3 regions of the Brachybacterium sp. AOP43-C2-M15 genome follow, and region 2 is predicted to be linked to each of the others. Evidence: predicted binding sites of a transcription regulator. Region 2 holds the regulator's gene; each other region holds the start of a gene.

Region 1 (9,451 bases), on a different contig from region 2:
TCGCGATCCCAGTCCGAGTCGGTGTTCTCGATCTCGCCGCGGATCTGCGCGACGCGGTCGGTCACGGCCTGATCGTCACCGGCGCCGCCCACGATGGTGGTGGAGTCCTTGGTGATGACGACGCGGCCCGCGTGGCCGAGCACCTCGGCGCCGACGGTCTTGAGGTCCAGACCGAGGTCGGAGGTGACGACCTGCGCACCGGTGAGCACCGCGATGTCCTGCAGCATCGCCTTGCGGCGATCGCCGAACGCGGGAGCCTTGACGGCAGCGCCCTTGAAGGTGCCGCGGATCTTGTTGACGACCAGCGTGGACAGGGCCTCGCCGTCGACGTCCTCGGCGATCACGAACAGCGGCTTGCCGCCCTCGACGACCTTCTCCAGCAGCGGGAGGATGTCGGCCACGGCCGAGATCTTGCCCTGGTGCAGCAGCACCTGCGCGTCCTCGAGGACGGTCTCCTGGCGGTCCGCGTCGGTGACGAAGTGCGGGGAGATGTAGCCCTTGTCGAACTGCATGCCCTCGGTGAAGTCCAGCTCCATCGCCGTGGTGGAGGACTCCTCCACGGTGATGACGCCGTCCTTGCCGACCTTGTCGAAGGCCTCGGCGAGCAGATCGCCGATCTCGCGGTCCTGGCTGGACACCGAGGCGACCGAGGCGATCTGCGCCTTGCCGTCGACCGGGGTGGCGATCTCGCCGAGCTTCTCGGAGAGGGCGTCCACGGCCTTCTCGATGCCGCGCTTCAGCGCGGACGGCGCCGCGCCGGAGGCGACGTTGCGCAGGCCCTCGTGCACGATGGCCTGGGCGAGGACGGTGGCGGTGGTGGTGCCGTCGCCGGCCACGTCGTTGGTCTTGGTCGCGACCTCCTTGGTGAGCTGCGCGCCGAGGTTCTCGTACGGATCCTCGAGCTCGATCTCACGGGCGATGGTCACGCCGTCGTTGGTGATGGTGGGGGCGCCCCACTTCTTGTCGAGGACGACGTTGCGGCCCTTGGGGCCGAGCGTCACCTTGACGGTGTTCGCGAGCTTGTCGACGCCCCGCTCGAGGGCGCGACGCGCCTCCTCGTTGTACAGGATCTCCTTCGCCATAGGGCTCAGGCCTCGATGATCGCGAGGATGTCGCGAGCGCCCAGGACGAGGAACTCCTCGTTGCCGTACTTCAGCTCGGTGCCGCCGTACTTCGAGAAGACGACCTTGTCACCGACCGTGACGTCCATGGGGACGCGCTCGCCCTTGTCGTCGAAACGGCCGGCGCCGACGGCGACGACCTCGCCCTCCTGGGGCTTCTCCTTCGCGGTGTCCGGGATGACCAGACCGGAGGCCGTGGTCTGCTCGGCCTCGAGCGGCTTGACGACGACACGATCCTCGAGGGGCTTGATGGAGACCGACATGCGGCTCACTCCTTCATGAAGAGTTGACTCTGCTTGAGTTCTTGGGTGGTGGGATCCGTTCCCGATCGTCGTCGCGGTGCCGACCGGGGAAGATCCCTCTGCGGCAGTCTCTGGCACTCTCGGCCGTCGACTGCCAACGGCGCCAACTCTAGGACCTCCGCTGGCACTCATGCAAGACGAGTGCTAAATCGGGGGCGGCGACGACCCCGGCGATCCGCGCCCCGGGCCGGGGTGACGCCCCCGGGGGCTCCCCCCTCTCACCCCACCGAGACCCCCGGGCGCCGCGCCCGCCTCGAGCAGGAACGGGGCCGTCGGCACCCGCTCGAGCACGGCGCACCTCCTCCGCGGTCGGCCCCGAGCGCCCCAGGTCACACACTTCTTGTGAACCTGGCAACTTGTGCATGCCGGAGGATTCCGCCGTCCATGCGCGCACGGTACAAAAGAGGTATCGATGACGCCGCCGCTCCTGCGATCCAGGGCTCCGGCCGATCACGTCTCTCCGAGCCGAAGGGGATCCCCCATGCAGTTCTTCCGCACCGTCAACCGCGCGCTCTCCGGCCTTGCCGACCGCCTGCAGGGCCAGGACGTCGAGCGGAGCTCGTCCCCGGAGCTCCGTCGCGGCGCGGATCATGCCGCCATCATGCGCTCCCGCCACAGCCAGGGGATCGGCCCGGTCGGCCTCGGGCGCTGAGTCACCGCCCGGCGACCTCGAGGATCCGGGCGACCTGCGCGGGATCGAAGCGATAGACGGGCCGCCCGATGTCCTCCAGGGCGTCCCCGGCGTTCGGGAGCACGGAGCTGACCACGCGCGGCGCTCCCTCGTCGATCTCGACCACGCTCACCCCGGACAGGGCGAGCGCCTGCTCGTCGGCGCCCGCGCCGAGCGGGTCGACGACGTTGGTGACGCCGGGGGCGACGTGCACCGGGACGCCTCCGATCGCCCCGCTCATCTCGTGGTGGTAGTGCCCGGCGAGGACGATCCGCACCGAGGACCCCGCCAGCTCCGCGGCCAGCGCGTCGAGGCCGTCCAGGTCCAGACCGCGCAGCAGCGCGGTCGCACCGACCAGCGGCGGATGGTGGATCGCGAGCACGGTCTCGCCGGCCGCAGGCGCTGCCAGCACCTCGCGCAGCCAGCGCAGCTGATCGGGCTCGAGATGCCCGTAGCCGGCACCGGGGACGCTCGAGTCGAGCACCACCACCCGGTCCCCGCCGGGCAGGGACACCACCCGGTCCTGCCGGGCCGCGGTCCGCTGGCCGGGGGCGATGCTCTCCGAGTAGACGGCCGAGACGTCATGATTTCCCATGACCACCACCAGCGGCGCACCGAGCTCCGCCGCGAAGGGGTCGAGGATCTCGTGCAGGAGCCGATAGCTCTCGGCGGTGCCGTCCTCGGAGGCGTCCCCGGTGTGGACGACGGCGTCGATCGCGTCCAGGCCCTCGAGGCGCGCGAGCAGTCCGCGCAGCGCGGCGGCGGTGTCAATGCGGTCGTAGTGGCGGGCGGCGGGATCGCCGAACAGATGGGTGTCGCTCAGGTGGAGGATGCGCATGGGAGCACCGTAGTCACCCGAGATGGCCGGGAGGTGACGCTCAGCCCAGCGCACCGACCCATTCGGAGTCCCCGCCCTCGAAGACCTGGTGCTTCCAGATCGGCACCCGCCGCTTGACGGTGTCCACGAGCTCGTCGCAGGCCGCGAAGGCCTGCTTGCGGTGCGGGGCGGCGACGGCGCAGACCAGCGCCGAGTCGCCGATCCCCAGCGGACCGTGGCGGTGCGCGACGGCGACCAGGGTGTCCGGGAAACCCTCGGCGATCTCGCGGGCCACTGCGGTGATCGCCTCCTGGGCCGACGGGTGCGCCGTGTACTCGAGCCGCTCCACCCCGCGGCCGCCGTCGTGATCGCGGACCACGCCGTCGAAGGTGACCACGGCGCCGCAGCGCGGATCGGAGACCGCTCGGATCGTCGCCGCGAGGTCCAGCGGCGCCTCGGTGATGTCGGCGCCCCGCACGCGGTCCGCCACGGACCCCATGCCGGGGTCGCCGGCCACTCGCAGGGTCCCGGCCGCCGTCCCGGCCGTGGTCCCCGCCGACGTGCCTGCCGCGGTCCCCGCCGTCCCTGCCTTCGGGCTCATGCGTGGTCCCCTCCGTCGCGCTGGTCCAGAAGATGGTCGAGGATCGGATCGAGCACCGCGATCCCGTCCCGCACGCCGCCGCGGGAGCCGGGCAGGTTCACCACGAAGCTCCGCCCTGCCATGCCGGCGACCCCGCGGCTGAGCAGGGCGGTGGGGGCCTTCTCGGCGCCGAGACGGCGGACCGCCTCGAGCACGCCGGGCATCGCGCGCTCGATCAGCGGGGCGGTCTGCTCGGGGGTGACGTCGGTGGGGCCGATGCCGGTGCCCCCGGAGCTGATCACGACGTCGATCTCCTCGTCGACCGCGGCGGCGAGCGCCCGGCCGACCTCGGGGCCGTCGGCGACCACGTGCCGCTCCACCGGATCGAGACCTCGCGTCCGCAGCCACTGGACCAGGAGCGGCCCGGTGCGGTCCTCGTAGGTGCCGTCGGCCGCGCGGGTCGAGGCGATGACCACCCGTGCGGACCCGACGAGGGCGGGAGGCGCGGCTCCCTCCTCGCGCGCCGTGCAGTCCGCATCGGTGCGCCGTGCGGGCATCTCCTTCACCGCGGCTCCTCCCCCTGGTCGTGATCGTGGTCGTGATCGTGCTGGTCGTCGCGGCGCCAGTCGCCGCTCCTGCCGCCGGACTTCGCGAGCACCTCGATGCCCTCGATGCTCGCCAGATGGTCGACGGCCTTGATCATGTCGTACACGGTCAGCGCGGCGACGGCGGCGGCGGTCAGCGCCTCCATCTCGACGCCCGTGACCCCGGTGGTGCGCACCCGCGCGGTGATCTCGACGCGGTCCTCCCGGGCGTCGAGGTCGAGCTCGACCCCGCTGAGGGGCAGCGGGTGGCACAGAGGGATCAGCTCGGGGGTGCGCTTGGCGCCCATGATCCCGGCGATCCTGGCGGTGGCCAGCGCCTCCCCCTTGGGCAGGTCGCCGCTCGCGATGCGGTCGATGACGTCGGGCCGGGTGCGCAGCACCGCGCGGGCACTCGCCTCACGGGCGGTGACGGGCTTGTCGGTGACGTCGACCATGTGGGCGGAGCCGTCGGCCCGCACATGGGACAGCCCGCCGGGGGCGTCGTCCGCGGCGTCGTTCATGAGTCTCCTCCGGGGATCAGCAGTGTCTCGAGCACGTCGCCGTCCTGCACGGACCCCGTACCGATCGGGACGATCGCCAGGGCATCGGCGGCGGCGTATCCGCCGATCAGATGCGAGGAGGGCCCGCCCACCAGGCGCACACGTCCCGAGGGCAGCACCCGTGCCCGGCGGTACTGCTCGAGGGTCGGCGGCGAGGTCTCCTCGCCCTCCAGCTGCAGGGGCAGGCGCAGGCGCCGCCGGGCGGGTGCCCCGAGCGCGGGGCGGGCGATCAGCTCGCAGCTGAGCAGGGCGGAGACCGGGTTGCCGGGGAAGGCGAGCCAGGGGACCCGTCGCCCCTCGACCTCCACCGTGCCGATCCCCTGCGGGCCGCCGGGCTGCAGGGCGATCGTCGGGAAGGCGAGGGTCACGCCGTCACCCTCGGCGGCACGGCGCACCACCTCGAGCGCTCCCATGCTCACCCCGCCGCTGGTGACGACGAGGTCGGCGTCCTGGGCGAGGATCTGGGCGCGCAGGGTTTCGAGCAGGGCGTCGGCGTCGTCCGGCACGGCGCCGACGTGCGACACCTCGGCACCCGCCTCGGTGAGCGCTGCGGCCAGTCCCGGTCCGTTGGCGTCGAAGAGGGCGCCGGGATCCGGGGCCGCTTCCGCCGGGGCGCGGACCTCGGAGCCGGTGGACAGCACGATCGTGCGCAGCGGCGCCTCGACCTCGACCTCCCGCACGCCGCAGGCCGCCAGATGGGCGATCCGCGCCGGGGTGAGCCGACGACCCTCGCGCAGCACGGTGTCGCCGTGCCGAGTGTCCGAGCCGCGGGTGCGCACGAATCTCCCGGCCGCGGCGGAGACCGGGGTGAGGGTGACGGTCCGGGCCGCTGCGCCGTCCTCGGCGCCCCCCGCGCCGCGCTCGGCATCGGAGGCGTCGAATCGTCCCTGGGCGCTCTCCTCGACCGGGATCACCAGCTCCGCGCCGTCCGGGATCGGGGCTCCGGTCATGATCGGACGCGCGGTCCCGCGGAGGAGGGCGGAGGGGGCGTCCCCCGCGGCGATCAGCTCCCCGCGCGGCAGCGTCACCGGCTCGCCGTCCCCGGCGAGATCCGCTGCGGCGACCGCGAAGCCGTCCATCTGCGAGTTGTCGTGCCCGGGCACGTCCACGCGAGCGCGCAGCTCGGCGACGGCCGCTCGTCCGACGGCCCGCCCGTCCAGGGGCACCGGCTCGCTGCGCCGCACGGCGCCGAGCAGCGCGACGGCGTCCGCCACGTGCTCGGTCAGGGGGATCCGCTGGGCTCCCGACATCTCGCACTCGCTCCTGTCCGCCGTGCTGGTCCGCTCTCATCGAGCCGGTCGGCTGTCATCGAGCCGGTCGGCTGTCATCGAGCCGGTCGGCTGCTCCTGCGCCCCGGTTCCGGCGCCTCCCCAGTATGGCGCGCCGCACGTCGAGGGAGCACGGCGCCGGCGCCGCCGAGGGACCGATCGGTCGCTGACGGCCATGGACCGCGCCACCACCGTCGGCGCGCGCCTATCCTGGGGGCACCCCGGTCCCGACCGGGTCGCAGCGGAAGAAGGTGAGCAGATGGCATCGCGCCGCATCTCCCTGGGGATGCCGACGCCGCGCAGGACCGACGAGACGGCGACCGCGCTCCCGGACACCTCGGATCGTCCCCTCACGCCCGCCCTCGCCGACCGCTTCGGCCGCGAGGCGACCGACCTGCGCCTGTCCCTCACCGACTTCTGCAATCTGCGCTGCACCTACTGCATGCCCGCCTCGGGGCTGACCTTCCTGGGGAAGGATCAGCTGCTGAGCGTGGACGAGGTGGTGCGCCTGGTGCGCATCGGGGTGGAGAAGCTGGGCATCGAGCAGGTGCGCTTCACCGGCGGGGAGCCGCTGACCCGCCCGGATCTCGAGGAGATCATCGCCGGCGTCGCCGCCCTCGAGCCGCGCCCGGACATCTCCCTGACCACCAACGCGATCGGCCTGGACCATCGTGCGGCGCCGCTGCGCGCGGCAGGGCTGGACCGGATCAACGTCTCCCTGGACACGGTGGTCTCCGAGACCTTCGAACGGCTCAGCCGGCGACCGCTCCTGCATCGGGTGCTGGCCGGCGTCGACGGCGCCCTGGCGGCGGGCCTGGACCCGATCAAGGTCAACGCGGTGCTGCTGCCGGGCGTCAACGACCATGAGCTGCCCGACCTGCTGGACTGGTGCCTGGAGCGGGGCCTCCAGCTGCGGGTGATCGAGCAGATGCCGCTGGACGCCGACCACCTCTGGGAGCGCGGCACGATGATCACCGCCGGGGACGTCCACGAGATGCTCCGCGACCGCATGGTGCTGACCCCGGTGGCCGAGGCCCGCGACGGCGCACCGGCCGAGCTGTTCGAGGTCGCCGACCGCGCCACCGGCCGCCATCGCGGCCGGGTGGGGATCATCGCCTCGGTCACCCGGCCCTTCTGCGCGGACTGCCGCCGCACGCGCCTGACGGCCGAGGGGCGCGTGCGCACCTGTCTGTTCTCCCGGGAGGAGACGGACCTGCGCGGCGCGCTGCGCTCGGGGGCCGACGACGAGGCGATCGCCGAGATCTGGCGCGCCGCCCAGTGGGGCAAGAAGGCCGGCCACGGCATGGATCGCGGGGACTTCGTGCAGCCCGAGCGACCGATGAGCGCCATCGGCGGCTGAGGGAGGACGGGATGACCGACATCGACCGCCCCCAGGGGTCGAGCACCGTGCCCCGGATCGAGGTGCACCTGTTCGCGGGGGCCGCGGCGGCCTACGGGGCCGACACCGCCACCGTGCGCGCCGCCACCCTCGGCGCGGCGGTCGATCAGCTGCGCGGCGGCGCCTCCGCGGAGGCGGCCCGCGTGATCGACCGCTCGAGCCTGCTGGTCAACGCCGTCGCCTGCACCGAGCACGACCGGGTGCTGACCGAGGGCGACCGCGTGGACGTGCTGCCGCCCTTCGCGGGGGGCTGAGCCGAGGCGCGCTCGGCGCGACGCCGCCGTGCGAGAGCGCCGCGAACACCTGCCCCGTCACAGGGGCACCACGAGCGCCGTGCCCGGCTGCTCGGTCCCCGCGGCCCGGCCGCCCAGCACCAGGAGGTCCGCCCGTCCGTAGGGGGCGAGGCGGCGCCCGTCCAGGAGGGCGGCACGGACGGAGCCGTCGGGGCCGAGCGCGGTGCGCGCCGGCTCGACGACGAGACCGTCCCGGGAACGGCTGCGCTCGATGCGGCCGCGTGGGTCCTCCAGGAGCATCCGCCGCGGGGCGGCATCGGCGCCCGGCAGCAGGGGCCGGACGAAGAGATGCAGGCCGACCAGCGCACCGACGGGCGTGCCGGGCAGGTGGACGACGGGGACCCTGCCGCCGGGAGCACCGCCGCCGAGGACCCCCAGCCCCTGCGGCCCGCCGGGGCGCAGTGCGAGGTGGGCGAAGCGCGAGCTGTCCCTCCCGTGCGGGCCCAGCAGCTCCTTGACCACGTCGTAGGCGCCGTGTCCGATGCCCCCGGTGGTGAGCACGAGGTCCGCGTCGGCGGCGGCCTCGTCGAGCACCTCCTCCAGCTGGGCGGGATCGTCCCCGCTGCGGAGGACCTCCACGGCACAGCCCTCGGCCTCGAGCGCCGCGGCGAGCATCCGCCCGTTCGACTCGCGCACCGCCCCGGGCACGCCGTCGCCGCCTGCCCTGCCCGCCGCGGAGCCCACCAGCTCGTCCCCCGTGGCGACGATCCCCACCCGCGGCGCGCCGAGCACGGGGAGGGTCTCCAGGCCCAGGGTGCAGGCGAGCCCGACCAGGCCCGCGCCCACCCGGTCCCCCGCCTGCGCCAGCAGGTCGCCGCGGGCGACCTCCTCCCCGCGATCGCGCACGTGGCGCCGACGGGTCGGCAGGGCACCGGGCGCGAGCACGACCTCCGCGGGGACCGGGCCACGCGGCTCGGCATCGGTGGCCTCCACCTCGACGACCAGGTCGGCGCCGACGGGCAGGGGGGCGCCGGTCATGATGCGGGCAGCCGTTCCCGCGGCGAGCGCGGGCACCGCACCGGCGCGGGCGGGCACGTCCATCGCGACCGGGAGACGGGTCGGGGCATCGGCGACGAGATCCTCGCGCCGCACCGCGAAGCCGTCCATCGCCGAGACCGCGAGCGCAGGGGCGTCCTCCGGACTGCGCACCGCCGCACCCAGCAGGCGACCTGCCGCCGCGCGCACCGGCACCTCGAGCACCGGGGGGACGAGGCGGATCTCGCGGGCGACCAGCTCCCTCCACCACCACGGGTCGGGGTGCGTGCTCATCGTCCTCCTCGCCGGCATCCCCCGCCCCGAGCACGGGGCGGGCATCGCCTCGATGATCCCACGCCCGGTCCGCACCCGGCGGGACGACCGCTCCGCCGAAGGTCTGCGTCGGGGTGCATCATGGAGACATGCGCGAGATCCTCTTCGACCGCTTCGGCGGCCCCGACGTCCTGACCCTCCACACCGACTCCCCGCGCCCCGAGCCCGCCGAGGGCGAGGTCCTCGTCGAGGTGGCCTACGCGGGGCTCAACCCCCTGGACTACAAGATCCGCGACGGCTCCTCCGGCATGGCCGCGGACCTCTCCCTCCCCGCCGGGACGGGCCGCGAGCTCACCGGCACCGTGATCGGCGCCGGGCCGGATCTCGACACCGCCGAGCTCGCCTCGCGCGGCGTCGCACCGGGCACGCGCGTGTTCGGCATGCGCCGCCCCACCGACCGTCGCGGCGTCGCCGCCGAGGTCATCGCGATCGCCGCCGACGACCTCGCCCCGGTCCCCGACGAGGTCACCGAGGAGGACCTCCCCCGCTGGGCCGGTCTCGCCCTGGCCGGTCTCACGGCGATCGCGACCGTGCACGACGCGGCCGAGC
Region 2 (9,451 bases):
TGTCCACCGAGGTGTGGGAGTCGCTGAACACCACCAGCCTGGGCCTGCCGCGCGGGGTGCGCCCCTCCCGCATGCACGGCGCCTTCCAGTTCGCCAAGGACCGCTGCGCCGTCGTCGGCGGGCTCATCGACTCCTCGATGACCCGCGACGAGGCCTGGCTGTTCCTGCGCATCGGCCAGCTGCTCGAACGGGTCGACATGCTCGCACGGAACCTCCAGGCGCACGACCTCGAGGACTCCTCGGACGCCTCGACCGTCATGCTGCTGCGCTCCTGCAGCGCGCACGAAGCATATATTCGCTCCTACCGGGGACGGGTCCGCGCCGCCCGTGCCATCGAGTTCCTGCTGCTGGACTCGATCTTCCCGCGCTCGGCCGCGCACTGCCTCAGCGAGATCGACGAGGCCCTGGACACGCTGGCGAAGCTGCACGGCAACAGCTTCGACCGCCTCGGCACCGCGGAGCCGAGCCGCCGCATCATCGGCCGCGCCCTGGCGAGCCTGCGCTTCCGGCAGCTCGACGACATCGTCGAGGACTTCGACGACGAGATGGAGCAGCTGCAGATGGTCACCGGCGCCGTCACCCGCGCGCTCGGCTCGACCTACTTCCACCCCGCGGCCTGAGCCGGGGCGCGGTGAGATGACGGCCCCGCTCCGACTTCGCAGCCCGCTGCGCGGCCGGTCGCAGGTCCGGAACAGCCCGGCCGACCGCGTCCCCAGCCACGGCACCGATCTCGGCGCCTCGTCCCACGCGATCGACCTCGTGCCGGTCGACGACGAAGGGCGCAGCGGCCGATACACCCTCATCTCTCTGCTGCGCCCCGAGCCTGCGGATGCCTTCGCGGGATTCGGTCGCGACGTGCTCGCGCCGATCGCGGGCGTCGTGCGGTCCGTGCACGACGGCGAGGACGACCATCCCGCCCGGCGAGGGCTGCCCTCGGTCGGCTACGCGCTCACCCAGGCGCAGCGGCTGCGCGAGGGATGGCCGGCCCTCGCGGGCAACCACGTGATCCTGGAGACGCAGCACGAAGGCGGCGCGGCATTCGTGGCGCTGTGCCACCTGCAGCGGGGGAGCATCACCGCGCGGGAGGGGGAGCAGGTCTCCGCCGGCGAGCAGATCGCGCGCTGCGGCAACTCCGGCAACAGCACGGAGCCCCACGTCCATCTGCAGGCGATGGACGCCCCGGACCCGGCGCGCGCCCGGGCGGTGCCGATCTGGTTCCCCGGCGGGGTGCCCCGCAACGGCGAGCTGCTGGAGGGCTCCGGGCCCGACCCGCTGTGACGTCGGCCCGTCCGGTGCGGAGCGACCGGCGCGCTCCGCACCGCCCGTGAGACGATGGGCCGATGCCCGGCGCACGTGCGCCGGGCGCGCCATCGACGAGAGGACGAATGCCGGTGACCCCGAGGATCGCGGCCGATGAGGCCCGGGACATCCTTCCCGCGTCGACGCCCCAGGAGCGGCTCCGCAACTTCTGCATCATCGCGCACATCGACCACGGCAAGTCCACGCTCGCCGACCGGATGCTGCAGATCACCGGGATCGTCGACGAACGCGCCATGCGCGCCCAGTACCTGGACCGCATGGACATCGAGCGGGAGCGCGGGATCACCGTGAAGTCCCAGGCCGTGCGCATGCCCTGGCAGGTCGACGGCACGAACTACGCCCTGAACATGATCGACACCCCCGGGCACGTCGACTTCACCTACGAGGTCTCCCGCTCGCTCGCCGCCTGCGAGGGCGCGATCCTGCTCGTGGACGCCGCGCAGGGCATCGAGGCGCAGACGCTGGCGAACCTCTACCTCGCGATGGAGAACGACCTCACCATCATCCCGGTGCTCAACAAGATCGACCTGCCCGGCGCCGAGCCCGACAAGTACGCCGCCGAGATCGGCCAGCTGGTGGGCGTCGAGCCCGACGAGGTGCTGCGCGTCTCCGGCAAGACGGGCGTGGGCGTGCCCGAGCTGCTCGACCACGTCGTGCGGACCCTGCCCTCCCCGCAGGGCGAGCCCGACGCCCCCTGCCGCGCCATGATCTTCGACTCCGTCTACGACACCTACCGCGGCGTGGTCACCTACATCCGCGTGATCGACGGCTCGCTGAAGTCCCGCGACCGCATCGACATGATGTCCACCGGCGCCCATCACGAGCTGCTCGAGATCGGCGTCAGCTCCCCGGAGCCCCACCCCACCCGGGGGATCGGGCCCGGGGAGGTCGGCTACCTCATCACCGGGGTGAAGGACGTGCGCCAGTCGAAGGTCGGCGACACCGTCACCACCTCCGTGCGCGGCGCGACCGAGGCCCTCGCCGGCTACGCGGACCCCAAGCCGATGGTGTACTCGGGGCTGTTCCCCATCGACGGCTCCGACTACCCGGTGCTGCGCGACGCGCTGGACAAGCTCAAGCTCAACGACGCGGCGCTGGTCTACGAGCCCGAGACCTCCACCGCGCTCGGCTTCGGCTTCCGCGTCGGCTTCCTGGGCCTGCTGCACCTGGAGATCATCCGCGAGCGCCTCGAGCGCGAGTTCGCCCTCGAGCTCATCTCCACCGCCCCCTCCGTCGTGTACCAGGTGGTGATGGAGGACCGCACCGAGGTCGAGGTGCTCAACCCCTCCGACTTCCCCGAGGGGAAGGTCCACGAGATCTCCGAACCGGTCGCCAAGGCCACCATCCTGGTGCCGAGCGAGTTCATCGGTGCGGTGATGGAGCTGTGCCAGTCCAAGCGCGGGAACCTCGGCGGGATGGACTACCTCAGCGAGGACCGGGTCGAGCTGCGCTACACGCTCCCGCTGGCGGAGATCGTCTTCGACTTCTTCGACCAGCTGAAGTCGAAGACCCGCGGCTACGCCTCCCTGGACTACGACGTCTCCGGATCCCAGATCGCGGACCTGGTCAAGGTCGACATCCTGCTGCAGGGCGAGCCGGTGGACGCCTTCAGCGCCATCGTGCACCGCGACAAGGCCTACGCCTACGGCGTCGAGATGGCGGGGAAGCTGAAGAACCTCATCCCGCGCCAGCAGTTCGAGGTCCCGATCCAGGCCGCCATCGGCTCGCGCATCATCGCGCGCGAGAACATCCGTGCGATGCGCAAGGACGTGCTCTCGAAGTGCTACGGCGGCGACATCTCCCGCAAGCGCAAGCTGCTCGAGAAGCAGAAGGAGGGCAAGAAGCGGATGAAGAACATCGGCTCGGTCGAAGTGCCCCAGGAGGCCTTCATCGCCGCGCTCTCCTCCGACGCCGCCGAGACCTCCAAGGACGCGAAGAAGAAATGAGCGCCCTCCCCGTCGAGCTGGACCGCTCCGGACCTGCCCGCCTCGGTGCCGTGTGCACCGTGGCGCAGCTCTTCCCTGTCCCCGCCAGCGGGCTCATGAGCGGTATCGACAAGCGGCCCGTGGACGGGCCGGTCCGTCTGCTCACGCACGGCGTGCTGGGCGACGTCCAGGGGGACCGCGAGCACCACGGCGGTCTCTTCAAGGCCGTCTACGCCTATTCGCGCGAAGTGCGCGAGGCCTTCGCCGCCGAGCGCGGGCAGGACCTGCCCGACGGTGCCTTCGGCGAGAATCTCGTCACCGTCGGCCAGGACACCGACGAGACCGTCATCGGAGAGCGGTGGCGGATCGGCACCGCCGAGCTCGAGGCGACCACTCCGCGCAACCCCTGCGGCACCTTCGCGGCGTGGATGGACGACCGCCGCTGGGGCCGTCGCTTCACCGCCGAGGGGCGCGCCGGCTCCTACTTCCGCGTGCTCGTGGAAGGGAAGGCCTCCGCCGGCGACCGGATCGAGCTGCTCGCCCGGCCGGACCACGGCGTGAGCATCGGCGATGCATTCCGGGGCCTGAGCCCTGCACAGGCCCGAGCTCTGTTCGCCTGGTCCCGGGACTCCGGGACCGTGCTCTACGAGTCGCTCGTGCGCCCCGCCCGTCTCGCCCTCGAGAAGGCCGGGGAGAGCAGCGACTTCCCCGACCGCCTGATCTCGACCGGGCGCGGACTCGGGCTCGGCATGGGGCTGTGAGCGCATGACCGGCCCCGTGGGACGGGATCTCTCCGTCTACGTCCACGTCCCGTTCTGCGCTGTGCGCTGCGGGTACTGCGACTTCAACACCTACACCGCGACCGAGCTCGGCGGCGGCGGCTCGCAGGCGGAGTATCCCGTCAACGCGATGGCGGAGATGGACCTGACCCTGGCTGCGGACCGTGCCACCGGCTACGAGTACTCCCAGGTCTCCACCGTCTTCTTCGGCGGCGGCACCCCGACCCTGCTGCCGGCCGACGACCTGGTCGCGATGCTCGACCACCTGCGCTCCCTGACCCCGCTCGCCGCGGACGCCGAGGTCACCACCGAGGCGAACCCCGACTCGGTCACCCGTGCCTCGCTCTCGCGCCTCGCCGACGGCGGGATCACCCGGGTCTCGATCGGCATGCAGTCCGCCGTCCCGTCGGTGCTCGCGACCCTGGACCGCACCCACGATCCCGAGCGCATCCCGCAGGTCGTGCAGTGGGCGAAGGAGGCGGGCCTGCAGGTCAGCCTCGATCTCATCTACGGCACGCCCGGGGAGACCCTCGCCGACGTCGAGACCTCCGTGCGCGCCGCGCTCGCGTGCGAGGTCGATCACCTCTCCGCCTATTCCCTGATCATCGAGGGCAACACGGCCATGGCCCGGCAGCTGCGCCGCGGCGAGCTCGAGGCGCCCGACCCCGACGACATGGCCGACAAGTACGAGCTCGTCGACGACCTCGCCACCGCGGCGGGACTGTCCTGGTACGAGGTCTCCAACTGGGCCCGGACCCCCGAGCACCGCTCACGGCACAACCTCGCCTACTGGCGCGGCGAGGACTGGTGGGGGATCGGACCCGGCGCCCACCGACACCGCGACGGCCTGCGCGCCTGGAACGTCAAGCACCCCAGTCGCTACGCCCGGATGATCGCGGCCGATGAGGCGCCGGTGGCGGACTCCGAGCAGGTCGATCCCCAGGACCGGCTGGTCGAGCGGATCATGCTCGAGCTGCGGATCGCCGACGGTCTCGACGTCGAGGTGGTCCCGCCCGACCGCCGGTCCCTGCTCGAGGTGCATCGCGACCGAGGTCATCTCGACCCGGTGGCACTCGAGGGCGGCCGCGCCGTGCTGACCCGCTCCGGGCGCCTGCTCGCCGACGCGGTGATCCGGGACCTGGTGCCCTGAGCCAGCGGGCGCGACCGAGCGGCGGGAGGTCCGGAGGGCGGACGTGCGAGAGCCCCGGGATCGTGATGACCCCGGGGCTCGTCGGTGCGGGCGAGCTCACCTCATGCGGCGCGGCTCACTTCACCAGGCGGATGTTGAACGGGTAGTTCCAGTACTCGCCCTGGTTGGCCTTGACGGCGCCGATGATCGAGAAGATCAGCTGCAGCAGGGCCGGCAGACCGGCCAGCGGGAACAGCGCCCAGCCGAAGCCGATGGTCACGACGCCGAAGATCGCGATCGCGATGGTCAGCACCACCTGCGCGATGACCACGGCGATCGCCCCGTTCAGGGCCTCCGCGGCGTGGAAGCGCACGAAGCGGTCGCGATCCTTGTACATCAGGAAGATCACCAGCGGCCCGATCCAGCCGAGGAATCCCCAGCTGACCACGTGCCCGAGGACCACGGCGAGCTGGGAGAACATCGCCCACAGGCGGGAGTCGGAGCGGCTGATCGGCTGTCCGGACAGCGCGCCCTCGTACACGCCCTTGGCACCGGGGCCGGGCTCGTCGGGACGCTCGCCGCCGGCGGCGACGTACGGCTCCGGAGCCGAGCCCGGGTGCGGGGGCGCGGCCTGCGCCGAGGTGTGCTGCTGCGACGGCTGTGACTGAGACGGCTGCGGCTGCGGCGGCTGCTGGGCCGCGAAGGGCGCGGCCGCGGGGTTCGGGGAGGGGGCCGACGGCGCGGAGGCGGAGCTCGCGTCGTAGGCGTAGGGATCGTGCGGGTGGAGAGCGGGATCCGAGGTCGGGGCGCCCTGCTCGGCGGAGGGGCCGGGCTCGGTGCCGTACGGATCGTGCGGATGCGGAGTCTGGCTCATGATTCCTTCTTCCTCGACGGTCGGCGCGGATGCCGACGACGTTGCTGATGGGACCAGCCTAGTTCCGCGGTCCGAGGCGGTCTGCGCGGTGAGCCGCCGCGTCGAGCGGGGGATAACCCCCAGTCGTGACCGTCACTCGACCAGGGGACCGTCCCAGGACCCGGCTGGATCAGGCAGGACCCGGCAGGATCAGGACCGGTCGACGGTCACGAAGTCGATGAGCTCCTCGATCCGGCCCGAGAGGGTCGGCTCGACGTCGGCGTAGGAGCGCACGGTGGCGAGGATCCGCTTCCAGCCCAGTCCGATGTCGGCCTTGTCGGCGTGCGGCCAGCCGAGCGCGGCGAGGGTCCCGACCTTGATGTCGGTGCCCTTGGGGACGTGCGGCCACTGCCGGATCCCGACCCGAGCGGGCTTGACCGCCTGCCACACGTCCACGTACGGATGGCCGAGCACGGTGACGTTGCCGCGGGCGCCGGGCAGCGCGAGCACCTCGGCCGCGATGCGCGACTCCTTCGACCCTGTCACCAGGTGGTCCACGAGGATCCCCAGCCGACGCCCGGGCGCGGGGCCGAACTCCTGGACGCGCTCGACGAGATTGTCGGCGCCCTCGAGCTGCTCGACGACGATGCCCTCGATGCGCAGGTCATGACCCCACACCTTCTGCACCAACTCCGCGTCGTGGGTGCCCTCGACCCAGATCCGGGAGGCGCGGGCGGTGCGTGCCTTCGCGCCCTGCACGTAGACGGAGCCCGAGGCCGAGCGCCGGCGGGCCGGAGCCGTGGCGGACCGCGCGATCGCCCGGGTCAGCACCACCGGCCTCCCGTCGATCATGAACCCGGGCCCCAGGGGGAAGGTGCGGCGCACCCCGCGGCCGTCCTCGAGCTCGACCACGAGCTCGCCGGCGATCTTCTCGACCCGGGTCACCGCGCCGGTGAATCCGGTCGCGGCCTCCTCGACGACCAGGTCCCGCTGCGCGGGCACCTCACGGGCCGCGGGTCGACGGCGATGATGAGCGGGTGGACCGGAGGAGAGCACGTCACGGCCGTACCGGTCGGGGAAGTCAGCAGGCACGCGCGACACCGTACACCCGTGGCGAACACCTCCCCGCGCAGCACGCCGGGGACGCGTAGGATTGGCACTTGGCACCGAGGAGTGCCAATGTCCGAGGCCGGCCCCGCCCGGGGTGCACGCAGCGCAGGAGGTGAGCGAGATGGACCCGCGCAAGCTCCAGATCCTCGGTGCGATCGTGGAGGACTACGTCGCGACCCGCGAGCCCGTCGGCTCGAAGTCGCTGCTGGAGCGGCACGAGCTCGGCGTCTCCGCCGCGACCGTGCGCAACGACATGTCCCTGCTCGAGGAGGAGGGGCTGATCCATCAGCCCCACACCTCCGCCGGCCGCGTCCCCACCGACAAGGGCTACCGTGCCTTCGTCGACCACGTGGCGACGGTGAAGCCCCTCTCTGTCCCCGAGCGCCGTGCGATCCGCGCCCTGCTCGAGGACGTCGGCGACGTCGAGGAGCTGCTGGCCCGCACCGTGCGTCTGCTCGCCCAGCTCACCCAGCAGGTGGCGATGGTCCAGTACCCGGCCCGTCGCCAGGCCCGGATCCGCCACGTCGAGCTGGTCAAGGTCGCCGACTCCCTGCTGCTGGTGGTGCTGATCCTCGAGTCCGGCCGCGTCGACCAGCGCACCGTCCCGATCAGCGCCGGCAAGCCCGCCGAGCACTACGCCGGGCTGCGGGACCACCTGAACCGGGTGGTCTCCGGTCGCGAGGTCACCGACCTCGCCGGCCCCCTCGCCGAGTACCTCGAGGCGCTGCCCCGGCCCGAGCGCCCCGCCGTCGCCGAGGTGGCCGAGGCCCTCGTCGCCCTCGCCGCGAGCCGCGCCGAGGACCGCATCATGATGGCCGGGACGGCGAACATCGCCCGCTCCGCCCAGGACTTCGCCCGCGACGTCGAGCCGCTGCTGGACGTGCTCGAGGAGCAGCTCGTCCTGCTGCGGCTGTTCACCGAGATGCACGCCTCCCCGGGCGCGGTGGAGGTGCGCATCGGCTCCGAGCTCCATGACCGCGCCCTCCACCAGGCCGCGGTGGTCGGGGCCGGCTACGGCGCGGGGTCCCATCTCGCGATCCTCGGCCCCAGCCGCATGGACTACGTCACCGGGATCTCCACCGTCCAGGCCATCGCCCGCTACGTCTCCCGCTACCTGGAGTAGCCTGCCGCGGGTCCGTGCGGTCCTCCACCCCGCGCAGCCCCCGCCCCGGCACTCCTGCAACTCGCCTCTCCGCGAAGGAACCCTCACCTGTGAACGACGACTACTACGACCTGCTCGGCGTGTCCCGCGACGCCTCCACCGAGGAGATCAAGAAGGCGTACCGCAAGCTCGCGCGCACCCTGCACCCGGACGTGAACCCGGATCCGGAGGCCGCCGAGAAGTTCAAGCGGGTCTCCCAGGCCTACGAGACCCTCTCCCACGCGGACAAGCGCCGCCAGTACGACATGGGCGGAGGCCCCGGCATGGGCGGCTTCCCCGGTGGGGGAGCGGGCTTCGACTTCAACGACATCTTCGACATGTTCGCCGGTGCCTCCGGCATGCGCGGGCGCTCCCAGGGGCCCGTGCCCCGCCAGCGCCGGGGCGGCGACGTGCTGCGCCGGGTGCGGATCGAGCTGCGCGACGTCGTCTTCGGCACTGAGGAGAAGGTCACCTTCCGCACGGCGGAGCTGTGCGATCGCTGCTCGGGCTCCTGCTGCGAGCCCGGCACCAGCCCCAGCCGCTGCACCGCCTGCAACGGCTCCGGCCACGTGCAGCGGGTCGCCCAGTCGCTGCTGGGCCAGATGGTGACCATGGCTCCGTGCCCCACCTGCGAGGGCCACGGTGACGTCATCGAGAGCCCGTGCACCCAGTGCTCCGGCCACGGTCGCACCGCCGCCGAGCGCACCGTCACCGTACGAGTCCCCTCCGGCGTCGAGAACGGCACCCGCATCCAGCTGCGCGGCGAGGGGGAGACCGGCGAGGCGGGCGGCCCCTCCGGCGACCTCTTCGTCGAGCTCACCGTCACCGACCACGAGATGTTCGACCGTCACGGCGACGACCTCGTGACCACCATCGCGGTGCCCATGACCACTGCCGCCCTCGGTGCGACCATCCCGCTCGAGACCTTCGACGGAGAGCAGGAGCTCGACATCCGCCCCGGCTCCCAGCCGGGCGAGGAGATCACGCTCAAGGGGCTGGGCGTCACCCCGCTGCGCCGCGAGCGCCGCGGCGACATCCGCGTCGTCCTCGACGTGGACGTCCCCGCCTCGCTCAGCGAGGAGGAGCGTGAGCTGCTCGAGCAGTTCGCCGCCCTGCGCGGGGACGAGACCACCCGCCGCAGCAAGGGCCAGCGCGGACCGTTCGCGAAGCTGCGCGAGCGCCTGCGCGACCTCT
Region 3 (9,451 bases), on a different contig from region 2:
CGTCGCCGTTGCCGTCGGCGAAGGCGCGGACCAGCACCTCGTAGAAGACCGCCTTGCGGTACCAGTGGGGGTCGTAGTCGACCCCCGGTCCCTGCGGAGTGAACTGCGCGGCGTTGAGGGGCATCGGGTCCTCCACGGGGAGTCGGTGACGGGGCGCTCGTCGTGGCACCACAGTAGTGGCGTCCGTACGATGGCGGGGTGCTCCGCGGACGGCGCCGTCGGCGGATCGCGGACGCAGACCGAGGGAGCTCGACCGAGGGGCGAGGGGAATCATGGGACAGCCGTTCGCGGGACCGGGTGGCGCACCGCCGGGCGCCGGCACGCCACCGCCCTTGCCCCCGCCCACGCCTCCGCCGCCGCAGCGCCCGCGGACCGGCTTCTGGATCGCGATCGCCTGCGTGCTCATGCTGCTGGCGCTCGCCTTCCTCGCCGTCACCGGCGGCGTGGTCCATCTCGTGGTCCGCGGGGGATCCTCGGGCGGCGCCGAGGAGACCGAGGAGACCGCCGACGTCGCGGAGACGAGGACGATCGAGCACGAGCACTTCACCTTCGCCTATCCCGCCACCTGGTTCGACCTCAGCGACGGCGAGATCCTCCAGGACAGCGACGGGGTGGCCGAGGTGGCCGATGTCGACATCGACCCCGAGGACTTCGACGAGCTCGCGACCAACAGCCTGACCGTCTACTCCTTCGACTCGGAGTTCCATGCGGTGGTCACCTGCCGCACCCAGGCGACCTGGATCGGCTTCAGCTGGGACGAGTCCGACGATCCGCAGGAGCTGGACGAGGTCACCGTGGGCGGGCGGGAGCTCCCGGCGCATCGCGCCCTGGGCACCCACGACGGTGAGGACGTGGTGGGGGAGATGTACTGCGCCGACGCGGGCGACGAGGTGGTCCAGATCGTCGCGGAGACGCACGGGGCGTCCGAGCTGTCCCCGCAGATCCGGGCGATCCTGGACAGCTGGACCTGGGTCGAGGGCTGAGCTCCGCAGGGCCGCGGCGGCGGGCTCAGCCCGGGACGCGCCAGTCGATCGGTGCCGCCCCCTGCTGCTCGAGCAGCGCGTTCGCGCGGGAGAACGGACGGGAGCCGAAGAACCCGCGGGAGGCCGACAGCGGGCTGGGATGCGGGCTGGCGATGTGCGGCACCTCGCCCAGCATCGGGATCAGCGACTGCGCGTCGCGGCCCCACAGGATCGCCACCAGAGGACCGCCGCGCGCGACCAGCGCCTGCAGGGCGCGGCCGGTGACCTCCTCCCAGCCGCGCCGACGATGCGAGGCCGGGGCGCCGGGGGTGACGGTGAGCACCCGGTTCAGCAGCAGCACCCCCTGGTCCTGCCAGGCGGAGAGGTCGCCGTGGGCGGCGCGCGGGATCCCCAGATCCGACTCGAGCTCGGTGTAGATGTTCGTCAGCGAGCGGGGAAGCGGCCGCACGTCCCGCTCCACGGCGAAGGACAATCCGATCGGGTGGCCGGGGGTGGGGTAGGGGTCCTGGCCGACGATCAGCACCTTCACCTCGGACATCGGCCGGTCGAAGGCACGCAGCACCCTCGCGCCGGCGGGCAGGTAGCCCCGCCCGGCCTCCACCTCGGTGCGCAGGAAGCCCCCGATCTCGTGGACCCGGTCCTCGACGGGAGCGAGGGCCTGGGCCCAGTCGGCGGCGATGGTCTGCGAGAGCGGCGTCGGCATGCCGGCAGTCTCCCATCGCCATCGCGCGCGGGCCGTCGCGCGCGGGCCCGGCGTGCCGCGGAGCTCCGCCCGCTGCCGCGCCGTACGCTCGGGGCATGCACTCCGACCCCGCCCTCCGCGCCACCCGCGACCCTCAGGTCCCCGGGCAGGACGCGGTCGACGGGCAGGACGGCCCGGACCGCGCAGGACGAGGGGCGGAGCGCCCGACGGAGCCGCTGACCGAGGGCGACACTCCCGCGGCGGTGTCCGATCCGTCACTGCCCGGACCGCAGGGAGCGCTGAGCGATCGCGACCGCCGGATCCTCGCGCTCGAGGGGCGCACCTTCCGCTACGTCGGCACCAAGGAGCGGGCGATCCGCGAGGAGATCGGCCTCTCCAAGGTCGCCTACTACGTGCGGCTCAACACGCTGCTCGACGACCCCGCGGCGCTGCGCGCGGCCCCCTCCGTCGTCCATCGGCTGCGCGCCCGGCGCACCTCCGAGGACGGTCCCTCGGCCGCCGACGACACCCATCGGGTCGCCTGAGCGCCGCCGTCCAGGGCGTGTGCTCCACCCCCTGATCCGGTGGAGCAGGTTTAATGGGGCCGTGGCTGATTCCCAGTATCCCTACCCCCCGGACCGATTCGACGACGAGGCGGACTCCGTGTCCTTCCACGGCGCCCATCGCGCCGAGCTGCCGTTCTGGCGGGAGAACCTGCTGTACATCATCATCATCGGCGCCGCCGCGGTGCTTCTGGTGGTGCTCCTCTTCGTCATCGGCGGGATGGGCGGCAACGGCGACGACCGCGCCGAGGACCCCACCACCGCCGCGGAGAGCGAGTCCTCCGAGGAGGCCACCGAGGAGGACGAGGGCGAGGCCGAGGAGGAGCCGGCCGCGGAGCCGGATCTGTCCACCCCTGTCCTGGTGGTCAACGCCGGTGGCATCAACGGGCTGGCCGGCACCTGGCGCGACACCCTCGAGGGCGAGGGCTGGGAGGACGTCAGCGTCTCCACCGCGGACAACCCCCAGCAGGAGCCGGTGGTGTTCTACCGCGCCGAGGACGATGCGGACACCGCGCAGGCCCTCGCGGAGCAGGTGGGCGCCGGGGAGGCGCGACAGAGCGACGAGTACGACGCCGCCGTCACCTTCGTGGCCGTCACCGAGCCCGGCGACGGCGACCAGGGCGAGGACGACGGCGAGGGCTGAGCGGGGCTGAGCGGCCCGCCGGGCGGACGTCCGGCGCGCCGGGACGCCCCAACCCGGCACGATCCCGGACGCAGCGCGCGGCATCCCGCCACGGGGCCGCGCGCTGCGTCGTCCGTGGTGCCGTGTGCTGCGTCGTGACCGCGACCCCGTGACCGCGACCCCCGTGACCGCGACACCGTGTCCGCCGTGAGCGCAGAGTTAGCACTCTCCGCCCCAGAGTGCTTATGATGTTCTGGCACTCGTTGATCGAGAGTGACAGCGCCTCGTGCGACGGAGCTCTCGCCCCTCGGGCGCAGGATCGGCAGGCGGCCACCGCCTCGCCGACCGCGAACATTCCGGCCCCGTGAGGGGGTCGGCGCCGTGGGACATGAACACGGCGTCGGCTCTCGTCCGTCGCGGGCACTGGGTCGGGTGGACACCACACCACACGGGAGAGATTCCACAATGGCCAAGCTCATCTCTTACGACGAGGAGGCCCGGCGCGGCCTCGAGCGGGGAATGAACCAGCTCGCCGACGCCGTCAAGGTCACCCTCGGCCCCAAGGGCCGCAACGTCGTGCTCGAGAAGTCCTGGGGCGCCCCCACCATCACCAACGACGGCGTGTCGATCGCCAAGGAGATCGAACTCGACGATCCCTACGAGAAGATCGGCGCCGAGCTCGTCAAGGAGGTCGCCAAGAAGACCGACGACATCGCGGGCGACGGCACCACCACCGCCACCGTCCTCGCCCAGGCCCTGGTCAAGGAGGGCCTGCGCAACGTCGCCGCCGGCGCCAACCCGATCGCGCTCAAGCGCGGCATCGACAAGGCCGTGGCCGCGGTCTCCGAGACCCTGCTCGCGCAGGCCAAGGAGATCGAGACCAAGGAGCAGATCGCTCACACCGCAGGCATCTCCGCCGCTGACCCGGCGATCGGCGAGCTCATCGCCGAGGCGCTCGACAAGGTCGGCAAGGAGGGCGTGATCACGGTCGAGGAGTCCAACACCATGGGCCTCGAGCTGGAGCTCACCGAGGGCATGCGGTTCGACAAGGGCTACATCTCGCCCTACTTCGTCACCGACGCCGAGCGCCAGGAGACCGTGCTCGAGGATCCCTACATCCTCCTGCTGTCCTCCAAGGTCTCCTCCGTCAAGGACCTGCTGCCGCTGCTGGAGAAGGTCATCCAGGCCGGCAAGCCGCTCGCGATCATCGCCGAGGACATCGAGGGCGAGGCCCTCGCGGTCCTCGTGGTCAACAAGCTCAAGGGCTCCTTCAAGTCCGTGGCCGTCAAGGCCCCCGGCTTCGGCGACCGCCGCAAGGCGATGCTCGAGGACATGGCTATCCTCACCGGCGGCCAGGTCATCTCCGAGGAGGTCGGCCTCAAGCTGGAGACCGCGGGTCTCGAGCAGCTCGGCCAGGCGCGCAAGATCGTCGTCACCAAGGACGAGACCACCATCGTCGAGGGCACGGGCGACGCCGATCGCATCGCCGGTCGCGTCTCCCAGATCCGCACCGAGATCGAGAACTCGGACTCGGACTACGACCGCGAGAAGCTCCAGGAGCGTCTCGCGAAGCTGGCCGGCGGCGTGGCCGTCATCAAGGCCGGTGCCGCGACCGAGGTCGAGCTCAAGGAGCGCAAGCACCGCATCGAGGATGCCGTGCGCAACGCCAAGGCCGCCGTGGACGAGGGCGTCGTCGCCGGTGGCGGCGTCGCGCTGCTGCAGGCCGGCAAGGACACCTTCGACTCGCTCGATCTCGTCGGTGACGAGTCCACCGGTGCGAGCATCGTCAAGGTCGCCATCCAGGCACCGCTCAAGCAGATCGCGGTCAACGCCGGCCTCGAGGGCGGCGTCGTGGCGGAGAAGGTCATCCACCTCCCCGTGGGCGAGGGCCTGAACGCCGCGACCGGCGAGTACGAGAACCTGCTCGACGCGGGCATCATCGATCCCGTCAAGGTCACCCGCTCGGCGCTGCAGAACGCCGCGTCCATCGCGGGCCTGTTCCTCACCACCGAGGCCGTCGTGGCCGACAAGCCGGAGCCCAAGGCCCCGGCCGGCGGCGGCGACGACATGGGCGGCATGGGCGGTATGGGCGGCATGATGTGATCCAGCCTCACGGCTGATCGACGCCTGTGCGTCACGGGCCCCGATCCTCTGCGGAGGGTCGGGGCCCGTCGCTGTCCGGGGCGCCCACCGGGCGCCTCGGCGGTCCGGAGCGTGGTCCGTCGGCGGTGAGACGGTTCGCCGGCGGTGCGGAGAGCGGATCAGCGCAGGGCGCGCAGATACCGCGACCGATAGACCCGCTGCAGCAGCAGCGCGACCGGGAACAGCAGTCGCCGCCACCCGGGCGCGGCAGCTGTGACCGACCGCAGGGTGAGCACCACGGTGCCGTCCGGGGCCCGCTGCAGGATGAAGGCCTCCTCGCCGCGCACCGGGTGGCCCCGGCGGGTCGTGTAGGACAGCGCCACCCGATCGGCGCGGTGCAGGACGTCCACGACCTCTGCGGGCTCGCGCACCCGCAGCGGTCCGAGACGGGCGATGATCGTGAGCCGCTGTCCCGGAGCGGGGACAGGGGTGCCCGGGGGGAGGGAGAACCCGCTGGGGGTCTTGACCGCCCACGCCAGCAGGTCCCTCGACGCCCGCTCCCAGAGCTCCTGGCCGGTGCCGATCACCCGCGAGGTCGTGACGGCGCGCCCAAGCTCAGGACGGACCGACCACTCCTCCCGGGCGGGATCGGTGATTCCCGGGGCCGGCCATGTGCGCTCGCGCTCGCGTGCCATCCCCGGAGCATAGGGCCCGCGCCGCCGGAGCGCGCCGCGCACCTCAGGGCCATGCTGGCCGCCCGGCCCCGATGACGCGGCCCCCACCGCCGCGATGCGGGCAACGTTCGGCAAGCAGGCGGCACCGGGCGGCGCGACGGGCAGACTCCTCGTGAACGTTCATGCGCCGAGTCGGCCGCCCTGCGGTCGGCGTCGGCGCGTTACAAGGAGGTGACCCCCGTGACGTCCACCCCGTCACCGACCACCCGCAGAAGGGCCCGGCCACGGCGCCGCGACCTGCTGCGGGGGATCCCCGCGCTCGGCCTCGGTGCCGCCGCGCTCGCCGGCTGCTCGCAGGCCGGCGCCACGACGGACGTCGAGAACGTCCTGTCGGTCTCGCTGAACCAGGCCGAGGACCACCCCAGCTTCCTGGCCCTGACCTACTTCGGCGAGCAGCTCGCCGAGAGGACCGAGGGCCGCTGGGGCGCCCGCATCTACGCCAACGAGGCCCTCGGAGCCCAGCAGGAGGTCATGCAGCTGGTCTCCGACGGCTCCGTGGACCTGGCCGTCATCTCCAGCACCCAGGTGGAGAACCTCTCGATGGCCTTCCGCCCGCTGAATCTGCCCGGTGCCTTCGAGGACATCGAGCACCAGACCGCCGTGCTGAACGACGAGTCACTGGTCGGCGAGCTGTTCTCCTCCCTCGAGGCGGAACGACGCCTGCGCGTGCTCGGCGGATTCACCCAGGGCTCGCGCCACGTCTACACCGACCGCGGACCGATCGAGGGCCCGGAGGACCTGGCCGGCCTCAAGATCCGCGTCCAGGAGTCCGACGTCTTCATGGAGCTCACCCGGGCCCTGGGCGGCTCTCCCACCCCGATGGCCTACGGCGAGGTGTACACCGCGCTGCAGGCCGGCGTGCTCAACGGAGCGGAGAACAACGAGGTCAGCTACGTGACCCAGCGCCACTACGAGATCGCCCCGCACTTCACGCTCACCAATCACCTGGTGGGCCTGGACTACGTGATGGCCAACGTGGACCGCATCGAGGACATGGACGCGCAGGACCAGGACGCCTTCGCACAGGCGTTCACCGCCACCCAGGAGGAGTTCGTGCGGCTCTGGTCCCAGGAGACCGAGGCCAGCACCGAGCAGATGATCGACCAGGGCGTCGAGATCCACGAGCCCGATCCCGAGGCGTTCACGCCCCTGATCGAGGACGTGGGGCGCGCGTTCCTCCAGAGCCCCGAGGACGAGGCGCTGTACGAGGCGGTCCGCGCCGTCGCCGAGACACGGGGAGGAGAGGGATGACCGCCGTGAGAGCTAGGACCGTCGAGATCCTGAAGTGGATCAGCATCGTGCTGTTCGTGGTGCTGGTGGCCGTGGTGATGTGGCAGGTGATCACCCGCCAGGTGCTGCAGGCGCCGAGCGCCTGGACCACCACCGTCTCCCAGTACCTGTTCATCTGGCTGGTGCTGTTCTCGGTGGCGATGGTGTTCGGGGAGCGCGGGCACGTGGCCGTCGACTTCTTCGCCCGCCTGCTGCCGCGCCCCGCCCAGCGCGTCACCAACGTGCTGGTCTCCCTCTCCGTGCTCGTCTTCGCCCTGCTGGGGCTGGTCTGGGGCGGGATCCGCGGCATGTCGATCTCCTGGGACCAGATCATCCCGGGGCTTCCGGTGACCGTGGGCCAGATGTACCTCGCCCTGCCCCTCGCGGGCGTGCTCATCGCCCTGTTCGCCCTCGAGGACGTGGCCCGCGCTGCACGCGGCGAGGACATGCTCGCGGGCGACAGCGCCCAGGAGGCGGCCGCCCTCGCGTCCACCGAGGGTCTGCGGGAGGACTCGCCGCTGCACGCCCAGGAGCCGCAGTCCACCCAGCAGCCGCTGTCCGCCCAGCAGCCGACGGCGACGCCCGAGGACCCCGGCACCGCCCGGGACACCACCCGCCACGACCGGACGACGGAGGACTGACATGGATCCCGCACTTCTCGCCGGCGTCATCCTGATCGCCGGGGTCATCGTCCTGATCGGCATCGGCGCCCCCATCGGCATCGCGATCGGGCTGCCCTCGGTCCTCGCGCTCGCCGCGGTGGTCGGCACCGAGCAGGCGGTGTTCGTCGCCTCGCAGCGGATGTTCACCGGCGCCAGCTCCTTCACGCTCCTGGCCATCCCGTTCTTCGTGCTCGCCGGGTCGCTGATGAACACCGGAGGCATAGCCTCCCGGCTCGTCGACGCCGCCAAGGTGCTCGTGGGCCGGATGCCCGGCTCCCTCGCGCAGACGAACGTGGTCGCCAACGCCCTGTTCAGCTCCGTCTCCGGAGCGGCGGTGGCGTCGGCCGCCGCGATGGGCTCGACCCTCGGCCCGCGCATGCGGCGCGAGGGCTACGATCCGAGCGTCTCCGCGGCGGTGAATGCGGCCTCGGCCCCCGCCGGCATGATGATCCCGCCCTCGAACACGCTGATCGTCTACTCGCTGGTCTCCTCGACCTCGGTGGCCACGCTGTTCATGGCCGGCTACGGCCCGGGCCTGGTCTGGGTGCTGGCCTGCGTGCTGGTCGTCGCGATCCTGTCCCGTCGGCGGCCCGAGATGCGCGCCTCCGGGGACCGGGTCCCGCTGGGTCTGGCCCTGATCACCCTGGCCAAGGCGCTGCCCGCTGTGCTGATGATCGTGATCGTGATCGGCGGCCTGCTGGCCGGCATCTTCACCGCCACCGAGTCCGCCGTGATCGCCGTGGCGTACTCGCTGATCCTGGGACTCGTCTACCGCCAGCTCACCCTGAGGAACCTGCCCACGGTGATCGCGGACTCCGCGCGCACCACGGCGGTGGTGATGCTGCTGGTGGCGGTGTCCTCGGCGCTGAGCTGGGTGCTGAGCTACGCGACCATCCCGCAGTCGATCTCCGCGGGGCTGCTGGGACTGGCCGAGTCCAAGACGGTCATCCTGCTGCTGATGATGCTGATCCTGCTCATCGTGGGCGCCTTCATGGATCCCACGCCCGCGATCCTGATCTTCACGCCGATCTTCCTGCCGATCGCGATGGAGCTCGGCGTCGATCCGATCCACTTCGGCCTGATGATCACGTTCAACCTGTCGCTGGGGACGATCACCCCGCCGGTGGGGAACATCCTGTTCATCTCGGCGAAGGTGGGCGACGTCCGGGTCGAGCCCGTGATCAAGGCGATGATCCCCTTCTTCATCGCCCTGCTCCTGGGACTTCTGGTGGTGGTGTTCATCCCGCAGATCACCATGTTCCTGCCGGAGGCGCTGGGGATGATGACGGGCACGGAGGACTGATCCCGACTCCCGCACCCGCAGCAGGTGCCCCGGCCCGTCGCCCGACGGGCCGGGGCACCACCCACCTCGCCGTCAGACCAGGAAGATCCCGATCGCCCCGGGGTGGCGGGCGTGGACGATCGCGAGGAACACCACCACGTCGAACAGCAGGTGCACGATCAGCACGTACAGCAGGGAGCCGGTGCGGTCGAAGAGCCAGCCCTGGAGCAGGGCGAACGGCGCGGTGAGCAGCGGACCCCACGCCTGGTAGCCGAGCTCCCACAGGAAGGACACGAAGATCACCGCCTGCAGCAGGTTCGCCGTCCACAGCCCGAAGTGCCGGCGCAGCAGGGCGAAGCAGAGGCAGATGAAGAACAGCTCGTCCCAGGTGCCCACGAAGTTCACGCCCACGAAGAAGCGGCCCACCTCGGCGCCGTCGGCCAGGTGCGGCCAGTTGCGGTACACCCCCGACGTGAGGAAGTAGAACGGCAGGATCAGCCAGCCCAGGAAGGGCACGGCCACGATGTAGCCCTTCTCCAGGCGGGTCCAGCCCTGCCCGGTGCGCAGCGGGA

The links. The regulator HrcA, encoded in region 2, represses chaperone genes, less so after heat shock. The targets are predictions, from matches to a motif close to TTNGCACTCGNNNNNNNCGAGTGCNAA.
Region 1: a site for HrcA is predicted at 1,545-1,571, ahead of groES (co-chaperone GroES). Genes of this name have one in related genera too.
Region 3: a site for HrcA is predicted at 3,104-3,130, ahead of groL (chaperonin GroEL). Genes of this name have one in related genera too.

What each region holds. Positions count from the first base shown of each region.
Region 1 is NZ_JBQSWB010000009.1:217,281-226,731, reverse strand. It holds gene groL (chaperonin GroEL) at 1-1,082, opposite strand, end outside; gene groES (co-chaperone GroES) at 1,088-1,384, opposite strand; gene ACT3SP_RS12100 (hypothetical protein) at 1,905-2,075, shown strand; gene ACT3SP_RS12095 (metallophosphoesterase family protein) at 2,077-2,931, opposite strand; gene ACT3SP_RS12090 (molybdenum cofactor biosynthesis protein MoaE) at 2,972-3,409, opposite strand; gene ACT3SP_RS12085 (MogA/MoaB family molybdenum cofactor biosynthesis protein) at 3,508-4,047, opposite strand; gene moaC (cyclic pyranopterin monophosphate synthase MoaC) at 4,053-4,595, opposite strand; gene ACT3SP_RS12075 (molybdopterin molybdotransferase MoeA) at 4,592-5,884, opposite strand; gene moaA (GTP 3',8-cyclase MoaA) at 6,162-7,262, shown strand; gene ACT3SP_RS12065 (MoaD/ThiS family protein) at 7,274-7,555, shown strand; gene ACT3SP_RS12060 (molybdopterin molybdotransferase MoeA) at 7,613-8,863, opposite strand; gene ACT3SP_RS12055 (NADP-dependent oxidoreductase) at 8,992-9,451, shown strand, end outside.
Region 2 is NZ_JBQSWB010000002.1:77,893-87,343, forward strand. It holds gene ACT3SP_RS02320 (alpha-E domain-containing protein) at 1-620, shown strand, start outside; gene ACT3SP_RS02325 (M23 family metallopeptidase) at 637-1,278, shown strand; gene lepA (translation elongation factor 4) at 1,386-3,266, shown strand; gene ACT3SP_RS02335 (MOSC domain-containing protein) at 3,263-4,006, shown strand; gene hemW (radical SAM family heme chaperone HemW) at 4,011-5,174, shown strand; gene ACT3SP_RS02345 (DUF4870 domain-containing protein) at 5,290-6,027, opposite strand; gene ACT3SP_RS02350 (DUF3097 domain-containing protein) at 6,217-7,098, opposite strand; gene hrcA (heat-inducible transcriptional repressor HrcA) at 7,238-8,239, shown strand; gene dnaJ (molecular chaperone DnaJ) at 8,329-9,451, shown strand, end outside.
Region 3 is NZ_JBQSWB010000009.1:108,423-117,873, forward strand. It holds gene treS (maltose alpha-D-glucosyltransferase) at 1-124, opposite strand, end outside; gene ACT3SP_RS11570 (hypothetical protein) at 333-983, shown strand; gene ACT3SP_RS11575 (uracil-DNA glycosylase) at 1,009-1,686, opposite strand; gene ACT3SP_RS11580 (DUF3263 domain-containing protein) at 1,782-2,210, shown strand; gene ACT3SP_RS11585 (LytR C-terminal domain-containing protein) at 2,272-2,871, shown strand; gene groL (chaperonin GroEL) at 3,316-4,953, shown strand; gene ACT3SP_RS11595 (DUF1990 family protein) at 5,112-5,627, opposite strand; gene ACT3SP_RS11600 (TRAP transporter substrate-binding protein) at 5,847-6,917, shown strand; gene ACT3SP_RS11605 (TRAP transporter small permease) at 6,914-7,576, shown strand; gene ACT3SP_RS11610 (TRAP transporter large permease) at 7,578-8,900, shown strand; gene ACT3SP_RS11615 (CPBP family intramembrane glutamic endopeptidase) at 8,973-9,451, opposite strand, start outside.